Regions from separate parts of the Undibacterium sp. GW821-FHT07F11 genome, predicted to be linked through region 2. Evidence: predicted binding sites of a transcription regulator. Region 2 holds the regulator's gene; each other region holds the start of a gene.
What was found. Region 2 encodes sigma-54, which starts transcription at its own class of promoters, with help from an activator protein. Its sites were predicted from a motif close to TGGCANGNAANCTGCTTT; they were not measured.
Positions count from the first base shown of each region.

Region 1 (7,027 bases), 130 kb from region 2:
CAGCATGAAATGGAAGGATGTCATCGCCCCCGCCATACGTCTGGCCGATCAGGGCTTTGAGATCAGCCCGCATCTGGCAGAGCTGATCGATTCCAGCAAGAATCAGTTGGGCAAATGGCCCGCCAGCCGGGCAATTTTTTTCAAGGATGGCAAACCCATGCTGGCCGGTGAGCGCTTGCTGCAAAAAGACCTGGCGCAATCACTGCGCCTGATTGCCGAGCAAGGCCCGTCAGCGTTTTATGAAGGCGCAATCGCAAAAAAAATCGTCGCTGAAATGCAGCAGCATGAAGGTTTGATTTCTACCAGCGACCTGAAAAATTACAAGGCAGTGGAACGCGTCCCGGTACGCGGTAATTATCGCGGCTATGAAGTGGTCTCGATGCCGCCACCCAGTTCTGGTGGCGTGCATATCATCCAGATGCTGAACATGCTGGAACATTACCCTCTGAAGGAACAGGGAGCGAATAGCGCCCAGACTCTGCATCAACTCAGCGAGGTCATGAAACTGGCCTATGCTGACCGTTCTGAATTCCTGGGTGACCCTGATTATTACAAAGTGCCGACCAAGGCCCTGACTTCACGCGCCTATGCTGGTGAACTGGTCAAGAAAATACAGCCAGACCGTGCCACACCTTCAAGCGAGATCAAGCCTGGCAAACCCCTGCCCTATGAAAGCGACCAGACCACGCATTACAGTGTGGCCGACAAATTCGGCAATATCGTCGCCACCACTTACACCCTGAACCTGAACTTTGGCAGCGGCATCGTCGCCACTGGCACAGGCATCGTCCTGAATAATGAAATGGATGATTTCTCGGTCAAGGCAGGCGTACCAAATGCCTTTGGCTTGCTGGGTGGCGACGCCAACGCTGTACAAGGCTGGAAGCGGCCTCTAAGCTCGATGTCGCCCACGATAGTGCTCAAGGATGGCAAACCCTTTCTGGTGACTGGCAGCCCCGGTGGCAGCCGGATTATCACCACGACGCTGCAAACCATACTGAACGTCATAGACCATGACATGAACGTGGCCGAAGCCACCATCTCGCCGCGCATACACCAGCAATGGATGCCAGACCAGTTGCGCTTTGAAAAAGGCATCAGCATCGACACCCTGCGCCTGCTGGAACAAAAAGGTCAGGTATTACGCCCCACCGGCACTTTGGGCAAGACCCAGACCATACAGATAATCCCGCAAGGCTTTGCCGGGTATTCAGACCCGCGCAACCCGGATGGTGCTGCACTTGGGTTTTAAAGTTTTTCAGTCAGCCAGGACAGGATTTACCTGTTCAGGCTGATGTATCAAACAGCATCGCAAACTTCACCACCGCATACCATCTCACGTCGCGTCGCACCACTTCAGCCACATTGCTCGGTAAGCTTCCTCAACCTTGCGGGTAAATCCTGGCTCATCCATCAAGGCGCTGTTTTGCATTTCCTGGCGCAATCCTGCCCTGATACTTGCCAGTTGCTCTACATTCTCTGCCAGCGCAACGACTTTCTCTACATATTCATCTTCTGTATGCGCTATCCATTCCGGGCGCCCTAAACCTTCAAGTATGCAACTACCCAGGCGTCCCAGGCTTGGCCGGCCTGCCAGCGTCACAAAGGGCACACCCATGTGCAGTGTTTCAAACAAGGTGGTGCCAGAATTATGGGGGAAGCAATCCAGCCCTATATCAAGTGCCCTGAGCGTGTCCCAGGGTGGAGAATGAAAGCCGATATCAAGACGGGATTCGTCTATACCCTGGGCAGCAAATTTGTCCAACAAGGACTGCCGCAAATTCACATCCTGATAATTTGCGCTGTCGACCACCAGCACTGCATTTTTTAAGCGCTTCAGTATTTCCGACCAGACCCTGATGGTCCGGTGATTGATGCGTATGGACCTGGTCAATGTGCCTATCCTGATATGACCATTCCTCAGTGCCGGCAAAAGACTTACCTCACCCATGCCTGGTGCTGGCCTGTAAGCGTAGGAAGGTGCCCGCAATCGCCAGGGTTGTTCGGCAAACAGGGTTTCGCTGCCGGCAGGGGCACTGACATCATCGGTCAGCATGTAATCAATTGCTGTCAAGCCGGTGGTATAGCCATAACCGAGCCAGGAAACCTGCACCGGGGCGGGTCGCCGTGCAAATACCGACAGGCGGTTATTGGCAGTATGACCAGCCAGGTCGACCAGGATATCAATCCCGTCATTACGTATGCGCTCGGCAAGTGCAGCATCTGTCAGGCCACCGGTTTCTATCCAATGGTCAGCATAGCTTTTATAGCGCTCGGTGACACCATCAGCCACACTGAGCTGGGCGTAGGCATACACTTCAAACAAAGTCTTGTCATGATGACACATTAATGGTTCAAGGAAATATTGAACCGGATGGCGGCTAAAATCTGGCGATACATAGCCAATTTTTAGTCGTCGCTGACGATTTTTGTCATTGCCGAAGAGCAACCACTCACTTCGATAACGATTTGCATAGAGTTTTTCATAATCTTGGTAAGCAGCAAAAATTGCTTCTGCGCTACGGTCAGGATCATAATTAAGCATGAACAGCAGATTGCTATACGCCTGGGCATAGCCGGGGTCAAGCTTGACTGCCTGCCGGTAACTATTCTCGGCCTCTTCCAGTTTGCCTTGTCCGGCGAACAAACCGGCCAGATTGGTATAGGTTTCTGTTACGTCACTGCCTATCTGCAAGGCTTTGTCATAGCATGCCTCTGCATCAGAGAAACGATTGATCATGCTATAGGTGTTGCCAAGATTGTTGTACAACAAGACAGAATGCGCATCATTGGCGATGCCTTGCTGATAGATGGCAATGGCTTCCAGATACTGCTTGCGCTCGTGCAAAATGATACCCAGATTGCAATACGCTCCCGGCAATTGCGGCTGCGTGGCAATGGCCTGGCGATAACGTACTTCTGCTTCAGCCAGCCGGTTTTGTGTCTTATAAGCATCCCCCAGACTGATCATTGCTTCTGCAAAATCCGGACGCAAATTCAGGGCTTGAAGAAAATGTGTGATTGCCAGGTCAGTTTGCTGCAGATGACAGGCAACCAAGCCCAGATTCTGATGAGTCTCCGCATGCTGCGGGTGTATCCGTAGTGCCTGTAGGTATTGCTCTTTTGCCTGGGCGAATTGCCCCTTTGTCTGGTAAATCACGCCCAGATTGCAATACGCAGCGAAATGCTGGGGATTAGCTGCTATGGTGCAGAGATATTGCTCTGTTGCCTCATCCAGTAAATCATGGGCCTGGAACAGCGCTGCCAGATTGAAATGCGCATGACTGAACCCTGACTTGAGTTCCAGCACTTTTTGGTAAGCAGAGCGTGCCTCTTCCGGCTTCCCCAATGAAGTGAGCGTAACGGCAAGATTGAAATAGGCAAGGTGGTTTGCTGGTTGTTGCTGTATTACTCGCTCATAGCACGCCTGCGCGGCTTCAAACTGCCCCAATGCATCCAGTGTCAATCCCAGGTTAAGTTCAGCCTCAGGGAAGTCAGTTTTTATTTGCAGTGCCCGGCGATACTGGGTTTCAGCCCCGACATAGTCTTGCTGATCATAAAAGACATCACCCAGCTTGTTATTCAAATTGGCATCTTCTGGCTCTACCTGCAAGGCTTGCTGGTAATAGCGTGCTGCATCGATCAGTTTTCCTTCACGGTAACTGCGCTCAGCAAGGTCTGAAAGAGTGGTGCCTGCTCCGTCAAGGGCGTCACCAGCATCCACTGACTGGTGTAATGCGTCCTTCACCTGAACCACATTATTCGCTGATGAAAATTGCTTCTTTAACCAATTCAGCATTACTTACCTTTAAACAAATGATTTTCCTTCAGTACAACAAGGTGAAGGATTGTAAATCCTATTGGCCGTATAGCCGTAAAAAGTTGTACCTTCACTTTACTGCTCCTAGCATAGCAATAATTAAAAAACTTATGTTGATTGGCACAGAATTTGCTGATTGACCGTATCCACCATTATCCTTGCCATCGAGGAGAAAAAAATGCACGGCCAACTTGTTAAATTGCACCGCGGTTTCACACTTATAGAGTTAATGATTGTAGTTGCCATCATTGGTATTCTGGCAGCAATTGCCATTCCTCAATATTCTGATTATGTTTCGCGCACCAGAGCTGCAGGTGCCATGTCAGAACTCAACAGCCTGAAAAAAGAAATGTCCATTTGCTTTCAGAATGAAAGCGCCTGGACCAATTGCACAGTCATGGGGACCAACTCCATTCCTACTGTCACCACCTCCAAGTTTTTAGTCGGTGCAGTTCCCACTATTTCGGGCACTGGAGTAATTACCCAAGCGGCAACTGGCGCAACGACCAACACGGGCACACCTTTGAGTGTCGTTCTGACGCCATCCACTTTGGCAAACCAGGCTAATCTGATCTGGACTAATACAGGCACTATCTGTGATCCAGTGCGCGGCCTGAAACCTGGTCAAGGCGCTTGCTGATTATTGCAAGATATTTGAACTGCGTTTGATGAACTAAGAGGAACTGAGTAGACGTTTGTTTTGCTTATCAGCACAAGATAACACCTGAGTAAGAATGGACCCTCATGTTTATTCAAGTATTGTAATAGTCTGAGGTTGCGGTCGCAGATCATGCTTGCATTAATATGACTACCTCTGGTCTTACAGCACCCGAATTCACCTGCACGTAGCTAGTTCTTAAGTAGATATGATTCATGCGCGTCCATGCCATAAACTATCTGCGATCTAAAAAACAAACTGAACTCGAAAAACTGAACTCCAAAAGTTGATGTCTCGCTTCTGGAGTTTTTTTCACATTCAGAAATGGGAAGCAGTTTAGAGCTAGCAGTTAAGCAGAGAGAATTGCTGGAGATAGCAGGTCATTGATTTTGCACGGACTGGGTCGTTAGCTCAATAATCTTACTTAGTCCTTCATCACGACGATGACGCGGAAAATCTAATGCATAATAGTTTCGGAAGCGTCGAAAAACTGCACCAGACTCTTCACTCTATTCATAATATTCAAGGTCAAGTACTGCACAGAAATCAGATTCAACGCAGCTCACAAGTCATCATCTGAAGTGCGATGCATTTGTCTCATGAACTGCGCTGACAGATGTTTTCAGAGAAGTAGGGCAATGCATGACGACAGGTGTGCTGAAGCTATGTAAGCGACGCTCAACTATCAGCACCTTGTATGGGGAAATGGTTCAATAATGATTCAAGACAATCTGACAAAATCTGCTAGCAACCGCCCTGCCCGGCTTTCAAACCGCGAACTGGATCACAGATAGTACCCGAAGCAGTCCATAACATATTCGCCTGACCAGACAGGGTCGAAGGGGTAAGCGTCACCGACAAGGGGGTACCTGCGCTGGTTGTCGCTCCAGTTGACGCTTGGGTAATAGCCCCCGTACCGGCGATAGTTGGAGCTGCCCCCGTCAAAAACTTGGATGTTGCAACTGTAGGTATTCCATTCGTCCCCATGCTCGTACAGGCCGTCCAGGCTCCATCCGTTTGAAAGCAGAGCGACATTGCAGTCTTCAAGCTGTGTAGTTCGGCAATTGCACCTGCTGCTCTGGTACGTGACGTATAGTCAGCGTACTGAGGCAAGGCGATAGAGGCCAAGATACCAATAATGGCCACAACGATCATCAACTCAATCAGTGTGAATCCCTTTTGCAGCATTTTCAGTTGAGATTTCATGTCGTTTCTTTTTCTTTTGATCATTTGCTTATCATACCCTGACAATATTATCGGCAGTCGAATTGAACTCACAATGCGAGCAGCAATGCAAGTACAGTGAAATTAAATTGAAAAAAGCCCGTTACCGGGCTTTCGCAAGACATTGCAGGGGCTCACAATAAAACTTAGCAGCCACCTTGACCTGTTTTCAAACCACGTACTGGATCACACAGTGTACCTGCAGTTGTCCACTTCATGTTTGCCTGACCAGACAAGGTAGAAGGTGACAGTGTTGCAGCCAAAGCTACACCAGCGCTGGTTGTTGCGCCAGTTGAAGATTGCGTGATGATACCTGTACCAGCAATAGTTGGCAGAGCTGGCAGGAACTTGGAAGTAGCAACTGTAGGGATTGCGTTTGTGCCCATTGTTGTACAGTTAGTCCATGCACCTTCGTTTTGGAAGCAGATAGACATGGCAGATTTCAAGCTGTCCAACTCTGCAATCGCGCCAGCAGCACGAGTACGGGATGTGTAATCAGAATACTGAGGAATAGCGATCGCAGCCAAGATACCGATAATTGCAACAACAATCATCAATTCGATCAGTGTAAAGCCGCGTTGCAGCTGTTTAGGGATAGCTTTCATCTTAAATTCTTTCAAAAATTTTTATGGCACTACTAACAATATTAAGTAAACAACAAGCAAAAAAGATACCTTACAAAAGCAAAAAAGCCCGTTGAACGGGCTTTTTTTATTGCAAGAGCTGCTAAGAATTAGCAACCGCCTTGACCTGTTTTCAAGCCACGTACTGGATCGCACAGTGTACCTGCAGTTGTCCACAGCATGTTTGCTTGGCCGGACAATGTGGAAGGTGACAGTGTTGCAGCCAAAGCTACACCAGCGCTGGTTGTTGCGCCAGTTGAAGATTGCGTGATGATACCTGTACCAGCAATAGTTGGCAGAGCTGGCAGGAACTTGGAAGTAGCAACTGTAGGGATTGCGTTTGTGCCCATTGTTGTACAGTTAGTCCATGCGCCTTCGTTTTGGAAGCAGATAGACATGGCAGATTTCAAGCTGTCCAACTCTGCAATCGCGCCAGCAGCACGAGTACGGGATGTGTAATCAGAATACTGAGGAATAGCGATCGCAGCCAAGATACCGATAATTGCAACAACAATCATCAATTCGATCAGTGTAAAGCCGCGTTGCAGCTGTTTAGGGATAGCTTTCATTATGAACTCCAGGAAAAAGTTGAAATCAGGAACTACGCTTCACATGTAGCAATCACCGTGCCAGTTTTTGTTTACTGGGCAACTACGCATTTTCTTATGCGGAAATCGTAAGTTTCATGAATCATCGGACAAG
Region 1 covers NZ_JBWKQH010000012.1:178,645-185,671, reverse strand. Annotated here, with positions in the region: gene ggt (gamma-glutamyltransferase) at 1-1,252, shown strand, start outside; gene AC07OI_RS26810 (tetratricopeptide repeat protein) at 1,337-3,799, opposite strand; gene AC07OI_RS26805 (pilin) at 3,999-4,460, shown strand; gene AC07OI_RS26800 (pilin) at 5,223-5,684, opposite strand; gene AC07OI_RS26795 (pilin) at 5,849-6,307, opposite strand; gene AC07OI_RS26790 (pilin) at 6,436-6,894, opposite strand.
Region 1: AC07OI_RS26805 (pilin) is a predicted target of sigma-54. The motif match lies at 3,939-3,956, and genes of this name have one in related genera.

Region 2 (7,027 bases):
TTTGATGTGGACGGCATACTGACCGACGGCAGCCTGTATTTTGGCTCCGAAGGTGAAATGATGAAGTGCTTTAATGTGCTGGACGGGCAAGGTATCAAACTCTTGCAACAGGCAGGCATCATCACGGCCATCATCAGCGCAAGACAATCGGCCATCGTCAGCAAGCGTGCTGCTGATCTTGGCATCAGCCACGTCAGCCAGGGCGTCCATGACAAGAAGAGTGCATTCCTGGGACTGCTGGAGAGGCTGGATATTCCCGCACAAGAATGCGGCTTTATCGGTGACGACGTGATTGATTTGCCGATACTGACCAGGGTCGGCTTTGCAGCCAGCGTACCGAATGCCCATGCCGAAGTACAACAGCGCGTGCCATACATCACCAAGGCCAATGGCGGCCAGGGTGCAGCGCGCGAAGTCTGCGACTTCATCCTGCGCGCCCAGGGTAAATATGAACAGGCTTTACAAGCATATCTGACATGAAACCCCAAATGACCATAGACCGCTTCCGCATCTGGCTGGCCGTGATCCTGCTGGGCGTGATCACCATGGGCACCATCTGGGTCATGGAAGTCATACGCCGTCATGCCGATGATGAGCAAAACCGCAGTTCGGCCAGATCAGCGCCTGATTACTATGTGGAGAAATTCAATTTCATCCGTCTGTCGAATAATGGCAAGGCCAATTACCACATCACCGGCGACAGCCTGGTGCATTTGCCACGTACCGACAATATAGAAATCAAGCACCCGCAGATCAATAGTTTTGACCAGGACAGGCCGCCCCTGCATCTGCGTGCTGACCTGGCTGTAGTGTCACAAAAATCATCACTGGTCACACCCAGGCGCGAACATGACGAAGTCCATCTGCATGACAATGTCAGTATGGAAAGACCGGAGGGTCTGAGTTCACAGTTCGTGCGCGTGGAGTCAGATTATCTTTTGCTATTGCCGGATGATGATATCGTGAAAACCGATAAACCCATTTCGGTCACGACGGGAAAACTAAGCTCTACAGCAACAGGCATGATTGCCAATAATTCTACTCAAAGCCTGGCGATGCTGAGCAAGGTCCACATTCAACTCAAGAAGCGTGAACCGGCTCCCAAAGCCAGCACAAAATAATGAAGAAAGCGAATATGCGTATGATCAATACACCATTCAGCGTCGCCCGCTTATTGGGTCTGGCCTTTCTGAGCCTGGCCTGCGTTTCTGCCCATGCAGAAAAAGCCGACAGTAATAAAGAGACCATCATCGAAGCCGGTTACGGCGAGAGTGATGGCAAGACCAGTGTGCGCAGATTGTCCAAGGGTGTCTCTTTGGTACGTGGCACACTCAACGTCAAGGCAGAAAATGCCGTGGTTACTGAAGCGCCTAATGGTGACCAGTTCGTCGTCCTCACCGGTGGCAGCAACCGCAAGGTCACCTTCCGCCAGAAACGTGATGGCGGCCCGGACCTGTGGGTGGATGGTGAGGCTGACCGCGCTGAATACAATCAGAGTACAGAAATCGTCAAGTTCATTTCCAAGGCCAAGGTGCGCTACCTGGAAGGTAAACGGGTCACCCAGGAACAGGAAGGCGAATACCTGTCTTACGACAGCAAAAATGACTTTTTCATCGGCACCAATTCGACCAGTGGCCAGCATGTGGATGGCTCTGGCAGCCTGAAAATCATCTTGCAACCAAAACCAGAAAAACAGGCTAATTAAGATGACAGCACAGTCCAGCAGCACCTTGCTCGTCAAGGGCCTGCAAAAGCGCTATGGCGCGCGCCAGGTGGTGCGCGATGTTTCCCTGCTATTGAAAAGTGGCGAGGTGGTGGGTTTGCTGGGGCCGAATGGCGCAGGCAAGACCACCTCGTTTTACATGATCGTGGGCCTGGTGCCTTCCGACGCCGGGGATATCACGATTGATGACGTGAATATCTCGCAACTGCCTATCCATGAGCGTGCAGTACTGGGTCTGTCTTACCTGCCCCAGGAAGCTTCGGTATTCCGCAAACTGACGGTGGAAGACAATATCCGCGCCGTACTCGAATTGCAAAAAGACAGTGAAGGCAAATATCTCGGTGCCAAGAAAATTGAGCAAAGGCTCAATGCCCTGCTGGCAGATTTGCAGATAGAAAAGATACGTGAAAGCCAAGCACTATCACTCTCAGGTGGTGAACGCCGTCGTGTCGAAATTGCCCGCGCGCTGGCGACCAACCCACGCTTTGTTTTGCTGGATGAGCCCTTTGCTGGCGTTGACCCGATTGCCGTCATCGAAATTCAACGCATTGTGCGCTTCCTCAAGGAACGCGGCATCGGTGTGCTGATCACCGACCATAATGTGCGCGAGACCCTGGGCATCTGCGATCACGCCTATATCATCAACCAAGGTGCGGTACTTGCCAGTGGCAAGCCTGACGACATCATACAAAATGAATCTGTACGTCGCGTTTATCTCGGAGAACACTTCCGGATGTGACGGGAATCATCATGAAACAAAGCCTGCAACTACGTACCTCACAACATCTGGCCCTGACGCCGCAATTGCAGCAATCAATACGATTATTGCAGTTATCGACTCTGGAATTGCATCAGGAGCTGGAGACGCTGCTGACCGACAATCCCATGCTGGAGCGCGTCGATGACCCACTTGATCACGCCGTGCGCCTGCTGGCAGACGGTGCCATCAATACCAGCAGCACCTCTGCCGATGCTGGCATGGAAGCACCCGCAGCAAGAGACGACAGCGACAAGTCTGCAGAACCTGCGGCGGCTGATGCTGAAACCGTCATCAGCAATGACAGCACCACCTCCAGTGAAGAAGACTGGGGTTTTGATGACGTGCAGCATGGCAGCAAGTCTGGCGATGATGAAGATGGCCGCCCACAACTGGGCGCAGCCCATGTCACCCTGCGTGAACACCTGCTGGAACAGATGCGCCTGAACCTGCGCGAGCCGCGTGACCGAGCCCTGGTCGAGCTGATGATAGATGCGCTTGACAGCAACGGTTACCTGACTGAAACCTTGGATGAAATACATGCCAGTTTGCCACTGGAATTGTTCGTAGAACCAGAAGAACTGGCTTTTGCCCTGAACATGCTGCAGAGCTTTGACCCTGCCGGTGTTGGTGCGCGCAGCCCTTCAGAATGCCTGGCACTGCAAATCAGGCGCTTGCCCAAGATTGCTTTTGTCACGCGCAGGCTGGCGTTGCAAATTGTTGAAACGCAACTGAGTTTATTTGCGCAAAGAGATTTCACAAAACTCAAGAAAATACTCGACTGTGATGACGAAGATTTGCGCGATGCACAAACGGTCATCCGTATGTGCAAACCCAGACCCGGCATCGCTTTTGCTGCCGATGAATCTGACTATGTTGTACCAGACGTCATCGTCAGAAAATCCGGTAACGGCTGGCAAGTCATGCTGAATCAGGATGTCATGCCCAGGCTGCGGGTAAGCAGTATGTATGCCAACATCATGAAGCAAAATCGCGGCGAGGCAGGCATGGGTGCGCAACTACAGGAAGCACGCTGGCTCATCAAGAATATGCGGCAACGCTTCGAGACCATATTGCGCGTTGCACAAGCGATAGTCGAAAGGCAACGCAATTTTTTCACGCACGGTGCTGTTGCCATGCGCCCCCTTGTTTTGCGCGAAATTGCTGATACACTAGGATTACACGAGAGCACTATCTCACGTGTAACAACCCAAAAATACATGTTGACCCCACATGGCATGTTTGAGTTGAAGTACTTTTTCGGCAGCCATGTCGCGACGGAAACAGGGGGTGAAGCATCTTCCACCGCGATACGTGCACTCATCAAGCAGCTGATAGGAGCAGAAGACCAGAAAAGCCCACTCTCTGATAGCAAAATTGCAGACATGCTGGGTGAACAGGGCATGGTAATTGCCCGACGGACAGTTGCCAAATACCGTGAAGCCCTCAAAATCCCCCCAGTGAGTTTGCGTAAATCTTTGTAAGCAGTCCTTGTAATCACGGTTTGAATTGCTATATATGATTTAGCTCAAGGCAAATAAATGCCAGGAGCTTATCGTTACAGCAAGTAACATCACTATAGGAGCACAGTATGAATCTCACCATCAGTGGACACCACGTCGAAGTAACTCCTGCAATTCGTGAATATGTACATACCAAACTAGAACGTATCAGGCGGCATTTCGACCAGGTCATTGATATCGCCGTCATCCTGACGGTGGACAAGCTCCGGGAAAAGGAAAAACGACACAAAGCCGACATTAATTTGCATATCAGCGGTAAAGATATCCACGTTGAAAGTCTGGCGCATGATCTGTATGCAGCCATTGATGCACTGGTAGACAAACTGGATCGCCAGGTCATCAAGCATAAAGATAAAATGCAAGACCATCAGCACGACGCCATCAAGCACATACCTGATCCGGCATCGGCTTCATAAAGACCCCAGTCCTTACCCGAACAGGGTTGTGGACATCCAAAACAAGGACGCTAGAAGGCGTCCTTTTTGTTGGGTGATTGGTTTTGATTTAATGATTTACCTCAATCATTAATTGAATTGCCCTGCGACAATCCGTACACATAATAACCGTCATTCCAGCGTGCTTTTAGCTGGAATCCAGCGGCGTTCGTTATATGCCGTGGCTCTTGTTGCAAGTGGCACTTTGACTAAAACGTTTGCCCTCCGTGGATACAAGCCGGGTCTCGGCCCGGCAGCCGAAATACTTTCTTTGCGTCGCCAAAGAACGTATTCAAAGAAAGGCGACCCAGGCGTCGTCGCCCCCTGAAGGGGGTTCCCGTTTGTGCTGTACAAAAAATGGGAAGGCCCGAAACTCGCTTCGCTCAAACAGCGGTCCTTCTTAATCCATTTTCTGTACGGCACAAACGGCGTCGACACATGGGAACTGCTAACGTCAAAAACAACAGCAACGAGCATGCAGTCCTTACGCTATTTCCTCATAAGCATAGACACCCCGTGACGACCAAGCCTGACAAAGTTAAAATAGCAGCTTCATCCTCTACCCTGCATAGTCAACCATTATGAGCGAATTTGTCCTCACCTCCGTCAAGAACAATATAGGCTATATCACCCTGGACAGGCCCAAAGCGCTGAACTCGCTGTCTCTCGATATGGTAAGAGCGCTGACGACGACCTTGCTGGCCTGGCAGGATGATCAGAATGTGCGTGCGGTGTTTATCCATAGCAGCAGCGAGAAGGCATTTTGTGCTGGTGGTGATATCCGTTTCTTCTATGACGTTGGTACTGCCACACCCAGAGGTGACTCGGCCCTGCTGGAAGATTTTTTCACCGAGGAATATGCCTTAAATCATTTAATCCATTTCTACCCAAAACCCTATATCGCGCTGATGAATGGCGTGGTCATGGGTGGTGGCATGGGTATTGCGCAAGCAGGTGAAGACTGTCGTTTGCGCATCGTCACGGAGCGTACCAAGATGGCGATGCCGGAAGTGAATATTGGTCTTTTCCCTGATGTGGGCGGCGGTTATTTCCTGTCGCGTACTGATGGTGAAATTGGTACTTACCTGGGATTGACTGGTGAAATCATCACCGCTGCGGATGCCATTTATGCAGGGCTGGCGGATGTCTATATTCCCACAACTGAAATACCTGCACTGATGAATTTGCTCAGTGAAAGTACGGCCACAGACTTGCATCTGGTAATACGCGATTTTGCTGCGGCTTTTGCAGACCAGGCAAAACCGGACACCAGCAAACTGGCTGCACAACACGCCATCATCAACGACATTTTCGCAGGCGATAGCGTTACTGCGATCTGTGAAAAACTACAACAAGACAACAGCGACTTCGCCCAGCAGACCCTGGCCACCATGCAAAAGCGTTCACCACTACTGATGTCAGTCACACTGGAACAACTGCGCCGCAGTAAAGGTATGACAGTATCGGCCTGCCTGCGCATGGAAAGAAACATGGTACGCCATTGCTTCAAGCATGGTGAAGTGCTTGAGGGCGTGCGGGCCCTGGTGGTAGACAAAGACAATGCACCACGCTGGTCACCTGCGACATTGGCTGAAGTGACGACGGAACAAGTGACAGGATTCTTTGCTGAAGCCTGGCCTGCTCATGCGCATCCTTTGCGGTATTTGGAAGCTTGAGTTGAAAGACTGACTGATCAGAGTTTGATCAATCGTATATCTAAAAATTAGATCAAGGTCGTATTGACGTTGATTTTGACTTTGGGGTTGTTTTTGACTTTCTGCAGTTCCCATGTGTCGACGCCGTTTGTGCAGTACAGAAAATGGATCAAGAAATGCCCGTGTTTGAGTGTAGCGAGTTTCGGGCATTTCCCATTTTTTGTACTGCACAAACGGGCACCCCGCAGGGGCGACGACGCTGGGTCGCATTTCTTTGAATTCTTTCTTTGGCGACGCAAAGAAAGAATTTCGGCTGCCGGGCCGAGACCCGGCTTGGTTCTACGAAGGGCAATCGCTTTAGTCAAAGTGCAATATTCAACAAACAACACGGCATACCACGAACGCCGCTAGATTCCTGCCTACGCAGGAATGACGTGAATAAGATTGCCATAAAATCCAAGGCTGAGCAGCCTGTTATGCATATCTGCAATCACTTCAACTCAAACGCCTTCTTATCCCCCTTAAACCATCCAGCCAACCCCGCAATAAACTCCTGCGCCCCATTCCTCCTCGCAGTCTTCAAACCATGACTGGCACCTGGAAATTCCACGAACTGAAAATCTTTTTCCGGATGCTTCAAAAAGTAATCCCGCAAGGCATGTCCTGATTCTATCGGCACACTCTCATCCTTCTCACCCATTGCTGCCACCATGGGAATATCCAGGCTTGCGTACACAATCAAAGGATCAGAAAACAGATGTCCAGACCAATACGCATAAGGATGTCCAAAGAACTCTTTCCTGAGATTCTTGTCATCTTTCCTGATCTCAGCATACACATGCAAAAAATAATCGCGTGAAAATGGATTGGCATAAGGTTCCACGCCGCGGTCTGCAAAGATCAAAAATTCTTCACTCTGCGGCAAACCACCACTT
Region 2 covers NZ_JBWKQH010000012.1:52,192-59,218, reverse strand. Annotated here, with positions in the region: gene AC07OI_RS26270 (KdsC family phosphatase) at 1-480, shown strand, start outside; gene lptC (LPS export ABC transporter periplasmic protein LptC) at 477-1,121, shown strand; gene lptA (lipopolysaccharide transport periplasmic protein LptA) at 1,136-1,705, shown strand; gene lptB (LPS export ABC transporter ATP-binding protein) at 1,707-2,462, shown strand; gene AC07OI_RS26250 (RNA polymerase factor sigma-54) at 2,474-3,964, shown strand; gene hpf (ribosome hibernation-promoting factor, HPF/YfiA family) at 4,072-4,419, shown strand; gene AC07OI_RS26240 (enoyl-CoA hydratase/isomerase family protein) at 5,019-6,113, shown strand; gene AC07OI_RS26235 (alpha/beta hydrolase family protein) at 6,583-7,027, opposite strand, start outside.

Region 3 (7,027 bases), on a different contig from region 2:
AGTATCTCCAGGCCTTCCTGGCCACCATTGGCAATGAATATCTTGTAAGAGTGCTGCCTGAATAGCCTGCGCAACGAGGAAAGGATATTCGGCTCGTCGTCAACGAAGAGCAATACGGGCATTGCTTCTGATACTGACTCTTCATTCATTGATTTTCACCGCTATCAGCTAGTGTTTGGTCGATGTGTTTAATGGGCAAGCTGATGAGAAAACTGGTTCCTTTATCAATTTCGCTATTGACTGTGATTTTTCCGTGGTGTTTTTGTATGATGCCATAAGACAGGGAAAGTCCCAAACCCGTGCCTTTGCCTATCGATTTGGTGGTGAAGAAGGGGTCAAAAATCCGATTGATAATTTCTTTTGGGATGCCACTGCCGTTATCGGCAACTTCAATAAAAACATGGGTGTCATCACAACTGGTGCGTATGGTGATCTGGCCGCGTTCTGCGGTGATGGCATGGGAAGCATTGACCACCAGGTTCATGACTACTTGATTGATTTGTGATGCCAGACATTCGACATCGGGAATTTTGCCATATTCCTTGATCACTTCAGCCTTGTACTTGATCTCGTTATTGACGATATTAAGAGTCGAATCTATGCCCTGATGAATGTTTGCCCATTGCCATTCCTGTTGCGAATCTACTCTGGAAAAATCTTTCAAGTCCTGGACTATTTTGCGTACTCTTTCTATGCCTTCACGCGATTGCTGAACCAGTTCGGGAATGTCTTCTTTGAGAAAAGATAACTCTTTTTTCTCCTTGATTTCAGTCAACTCGTTTTTAATGCTGGCAGAAGCTATATGCTGCTCAGAGGATTCATAGACATGGATGATGGCAAACAAATCTTTAATATAGTTTTCCAGGGTAGTAAAATTAGAAAATATATAACCTATGGGATTATTGATCTCATGCGCCACACCTGCGGCAAGCTGGCCTATGGACGCAAGTTTCTCTGATTGTAGCAACTGTTCCTGTGCCATTGATAATTTGGCATTGAGCTCTGTCAATTCCGTATTCCTGCGCAAAAGCTCGCTTTCCATGGCTTCTCTTTGCTTGATATCCGCCTCCAGACGGTTATTGGTTTCAGCCAGTTGCAGGGTACGTTTTTTTATCAGGTTTTCCAGATTGCTATGGGCTTGCCGCAAAGCGTTCTCTGCATCGCGGCGCTCGGTAATATCTTCCAGGGTTTCCATTGCGCCGACAATTTTTCCTTCATTGTTGTACAGCGGTGCTGCTGTAAAGTGCAACCACAGACCGTGTTCATGCAAGTCAGGAAAGAAATCGATAGCTTCATAAGCACCGTGTATCAATTGGGATTGCGAGAATTTATTATGGTAAAACTTGTGTACCACAATATCATCGTGACCTGATAACACCAGATCAGCCAACACAGGCCGGTTATCGCGGTAAAAAGGTTTCCACTGATTGCGGGTTGAGATCATGCTGGCTGCAGAGTAGCCAAGAACAAATTCACAAGCCTTGTTCCAATGGGTGATGACGTGATTGGAATCAATGACGAAGGTTGGTACCGGACTACTATCAAGAAACTGTGCGAGTTCTATGCCCATCTTGTTGAGCAGAGGGGCATCAGCTTTCACTTTGTCTTGTTCTACATGAAAGACAGGGATGTGAGCATCTGGAACCGGGGTTGCAGATGCAGGCAGATCACCACTTCCTGACAAGGGAAATTCTTTGTTCATTGTTTTACCTGGTCTCCGATAATGCAAAAACTCTTTTATTTTGCCCTGATCTGTGACTGATGTTTAATGTGCTGTTTCCCTCTTTTTAATGGCGATTACGATCATCCATAAGCATGACTATTTTTCCTGTTGATTTATGTTTTCCTCCCAGGTTTTTCCACTGCGCATTGTAAAGTTGGCCGTGTACCTGAACGGGAAACCATAGTCCTTCAGAAAATTCGCGGATTCCCGGGCCGGCATCCGGTATCATGTATTCGATCTGACAACCCAGTTCCAGTCTTGATGGCGGAATAATTTTTTCAGCAGAATTGTTGATGAAAACCACCATGTCTTCATCATCCACTGCAATAATGGGCAAGGGCACGTATTGCAAAACTTCGCGTACGATGCTCAAGCTAAGTTCATCACGGCTGATTTGTTTTTGTTTTTGTTCCAGCATTTCAGCCAATAGTTTATTGGCACTGATCAGTTCCTGATTTGTCGTTTGAACTTGCAAGGTCAGCCGCCGGTTTTCATCTTCCATTTCCTTATAGTGAAATGCTTCCCGTATATTCGCGCGTATCAGCTCATCGTCCCATGGCTTGGTCAGGAATTTATAGATGGCTCCTTCATTGATGGCATCTGTGATGTATTGTAGTTCGGTATAGCCGGACAAGATGATGCGAACCGTATCAGGGTAATTTTTCTTGGCATTTCGTAGAAAGTCTACACCCGTCATTATTGGCATTCTCTGGTCAGAAATAATGACATCGACCCTGTTTTTTTCAAGGATTTCCAAACCTTCATGACCACCACCAGCGGTCAGTATGCGGTATTCGTCCCTGCGCAACAGGCGCTTGAGGGCACTCAGTATATTGGGTTCATCATCGACAAGGAGCAGGGTACGATCAGGTTTGCCTAAGCGCAGCAAATGCTTGTCCAGAATGGGGTTTTCTTGGAGAAAAACTTGCATGTGCTCTGAGTCCAGGGGTTTTGCGAAGAAATGTCCCTGTATCTGATCACACATATTGTCACTCAGAAATTTGCATTGGGCTTCGGTTTCGACTCCTTCGGCAATGACTTTGATGCCCAGACTGTGAGCCATGGATATTACTGCTCTGGTAATGGAAGCATCGTCAAGATTGTGCGGTAATTCCTGAACAAAAGACTGATCAATCTTGACATAGTCAAACGGGTAATGCTTTAGATAGCTCAGGGCTGAATAACCGGTGCCGAAGTCATCCAGTGACAGAGTAAACCCTTGTTTTTTGAAGTCGCTGAATACCTTATCTATGCTATCGCTACGATACATCAGTATTTGTTCTGTTATTTCTAGTGATACTTTATCTGGCGTGACAGCCATACTTTCCAGTATTCCAGAGAGTCGATTGTTAAAGTCATTGCTTTGCAATTGTATGGGGGAAATATTAATGGCAATACAGGGTGGATGCAGTCCGGCCAAATTCCACTGGGCGATATCCTTGCACACCTGCTTGATAATCCATTCGCCCAGGCGCACGATGAGATCAGATTTTTCGGCAACCGGGATCAGTACTGCAGGCGGGATCCTGCCGTGAATCGGGTGCTGCCAGCGTAACAAGGCTTCTGCTCCAACCACATGCCCTGTCTGCAAATCAACGGTAGGTTGATAGTGCAAATGCAATGCATTGGTATCAATGGCGACATTGAGCTCAGCTTCTATATCGATACTGTCGTGTTCTATCGTATTCATGGCGATAGCCCTGTCTGGACTTCAATATGTTGTAGGTGACTCTGCTGAGTGATAGAGAGCAGTATCATGACTCAGTCGATGCATTTGTCTGGTGCAAAGGTAGCCAGACGGTGAAGCACGTGCCTTTTCCCATGACGCTTTGTACATCTATGCGTCCGCCATGTTTTTTGATGATGCCGTAGGAAAGCGATAAACCCAGGCCAGTGCCACTACCTACGGGTTTGGTCGTAAAAAAAGGTTCGAAGATGCGATTCAGGTTTTCTTGCGGGATGCCAGAACCAGTATCCAATACCTTGATCCATGCCATGTCTTTCTCGCACCCTGTGCTGATTTTGATCATGCCGTTTTCTTTGATGGCATGTGAGGCATTAACCAACAAGTTCATGACAACCTGATTGACCTGGGAAATAATGCATTTCACCAAAGGAACCTGGCCATATTCTTTGACAACATTGGCTTTGTATTTGATCTCGTTTTTGACGATGTTCAGGGTGCTGTCTATTCCCTGGTGCAAATCAGCTTCCTGCCAGTCTGTTTCGCCGACATGGGAAAAATCCTTCAGAGACTGCACGATATCTTTCACGCGTTTGAGTCCATCCATGGATTCACGCACCAGGTCCTGTATGTCTTCCTTTAAAAATTCCAGGTCCGCCTTTTCTTTTAATTCGTCCATTTTGCTGACGGCAGCTGGCGGGGACTGTTGCTGTATTAAATCCTCATACTGATTGATGACTTCAAATAATTTTTCTACGTAGTTTTGCAAACTACCGATATTTGAATTGATAAAACCTATGGGATTATTAATTTCATGAGCGATACCAGCGGCTAGTTGGCCGACTGAAGCCATTTTTTCTGATTGCAATAACTGTTCGTGAGCTTCTTGCAGTTTTTTTATTAAAAGCTGCTGTTCTTCACCTTTCTTGAACAGAGCTGCTTCCATCTCCTTGCGTTTGGTGATGTCGGTCAATGAACCCACAACTTCAACAGGATTGCCATCCTTGTCGCGTATCAGCCTCAGCATGTCGTGCATCCATACATACTGGCCGCTGCGGCTCATGAAGCGATATTCGTAGGTTCTTTCACCTTCGGTAAACAATTTGGCAATGCTGGAGAAAATCTCAGGTACATCACTAGGGTGTATATGCTCAAACCAAAAATTAGGGTCAGCAACCATTTCATCAGGATGGTAGCCAAGCACATGCAAGGCATTGTTACTGACAAAAGTCATTTTGAAATCACCCGTAGGTACGCTGCTATAGATGATGGCTGGGGTATTGTCGATCAGGTATTGCAGCCTGGCATCCGTGGAAATGCCTACGACCGAGGCGGGCTGTGGGGCGGCATTAGCCGCCGGTAGAACACTGAATTCATCAAATTGATTCACCATGACCACCATTAGGAAAAAACCAATAGAAATATTGCTTTTTTTAAAATTCCCTTATGTCTACATATTAGAGCAACAAGTATGTAAAGTGCTATTTTTTTCAATCAGGTTTTATATGTTTTAGCTCTGCTCCGGATAAATATCCTGAAAATTCCATATTTTTACTAATAACTTATGAATTAAGTCCAATAAAACATGGACTTACATCATATGAAAGAAAATTATTTTTGAATCGATTGTTGCTTTTTGATATGTTTTCAATTGGCACTTTTTTTGTTTTGCTTAGTTTCCAGGTAAAACCATGCGAAAGAAAATGATCTTATTTTCTGCACAATTTCAGCGCGCAAACGCACCGAAAAGTGGAATTGGCATATTTTAAAGTTATTTTTGCATCATTTTCGTCAATTATTTCTGATGTTTTCATAGTTCACATGCACTGGAATAGTTAGTAAATTTCGCTTATTGAAGTCTTGGCTGACGTCCTGCGTATCTATCCAGACCGGATTTGCAGCGACTGAATTACTTACGTGCGGGATTCGTTTTTTTTGTTTTTAACAGTTGGCACGTTATCTGCTACCTGCCTTGGTGGAAGTTCGGTTTTTCTTTCCATGACCTCACCACTATCAGGAGAAAACATGTCACGTCGTACTGTTTTGAAAGCAACTGCTGTTGCCGCAATGACCCTGGCCGCTTCTGGCTGGCTCACGCAAGCACAAGCCGCCGATACCATCAAGGTCGGCATTCTGCATTCCCTGTCTGGCACTATGGCGATCTCGGAGACATCGCTCAAAGATGTGGCCCTGATGACGATAGATGAAATCAATGCCAAGGGCGGTGTCATGGGCAAAAAATTGGAAGCGGTGATCGTTGATCCGGCCTCCAACTGGCCGCTGTTTGCAGAAAAAGCCCGCCAACTGGTATCGCAAGACAAGGTATCCGTCGTGTTTGGTTGCTGGACATCGGTGTCGCGTAAATCAGTTTTGCCGGTCTTCAAGGAACTCAATAGCCTGCTGTTTTATCCGGTTCAATATGAAGGTGAAGAGCTGGAGAAAAATGTTTTCTACACTGGCGCTGCACCTAACCAGCAAGCTATTCCAGCGACTGAATACCTGATGTCGAAAGAGGGTGGCGGCGCCAAGCGCTTTGTCTTGCTGGGTACAGATTATGTGTACCCGCGCACCACCAACAAAATCCTGCGCGCCTTCTTGCATAGCAAGGGTGTCAAGGATACTGACATCGATGAGGTCTATACCCCATTTGGCCATTCTGATTACCAGACTATCGTTGCCAATATCAAGAAGTTTGCTGCGGGTGGCAAGACTGCGGTTATCTCTACCATCAATGGTGACTCCAATGTCCCATTCTATAAAGAACTCGGCAATGCTGGCCTGAAGGCGACGGATGTACCTGTTGTCGCCTTCTCTGTTGGCGAAGAAGAGTTGCGCGGTGTCGACACCAAGCCACTGGTCGGCCACCTGGCAGCCTGGAATTACTTTCAGTCTGTGAAAAACCCGGTGAATACTGAATTCATCAAAAAATGGAAAGACTATGCAGTCGCCAAAAAACTGCCTAATGCTGCGACAGTGGTGACCAATGACCCTATGGAAGCGACTTATGTAGGCATGTATATGTGGAAGCAGGCCGTTGAAAAAGCCAAATCCACAGATACTGATAAAGTCATAGCCGCCATGGGTGGGCAAACTTTCAAGGCGCCATCCGGTTTTGAATTGACGATGGATAAAACCAATCATCACCTGCACAAGCCAGTCATGATAGGCGAGATCAAGGCTGACGGTCAGTTCAGCGTCGTCTACAAAACCAAGACACCTATCCGTGCGCAACCATGGAGCCCTTTCATCCCGGGCAATGAAGGGAAGCAAAAGCTGTAATTCAAGGAGTGATATTTAAGGAATGATACAGATACTCAGGGCATATGCATGTTCGCCCTGAGTACTGTTCCGGATTTTCCATCCCTGACCTGGTTGCCTATGATATTTCGTAAAATCTGCGCGGGCATAATCTTGCTCTTGTTCAGCCTGACAGTGCACGCGGCTATTGATGGCAAGCTCTTGCGGGCGCTGGCGGGTGAAGATCCTGATGCACGCATTACCGCCGTCAACTCCATTGCGGCCCTGGGCAATGAAGAGGCTGTGGAAGTATTGACTGCACTCAAAAATGAACAATTGTTTGCCAGGGACGTCGCTGTTTACCTGGTCGATGGTGAGCAGGC
Region 3 covers NZ_JBWKQH010000003.1:451,435-458,461, reverse strand. Annotated here, with positions in the region: gene nosR (response regulator c-di-GMP phosphodiesterase, NosR family) at 1-149, opposite strand, end outside; gene AC07OI_RS09250 (ATP-binding protein) at 146-1,702, opposite strand; gene AC07OI_RS09245 (EAL domain-containing protein) at 1,788-3,413, opposite strand; gene AC07OI_RS09240 (ATP-binding protein) at 3,478-4,800, opposite strand; gene urtA (urea ABC transporter substrate-binding protein) at 5,433-6,686, shown strand; gene urtB (urea ABC transporter permease subunit UrtB) at 6,786-7,027, shown strand, end outside.
Region 3: urtA (urea ABC transporter substrate-binding protein) is a predicted target of sigma-54. The motif match lies at 5,357-5,374, and genes of this name have one in related genera.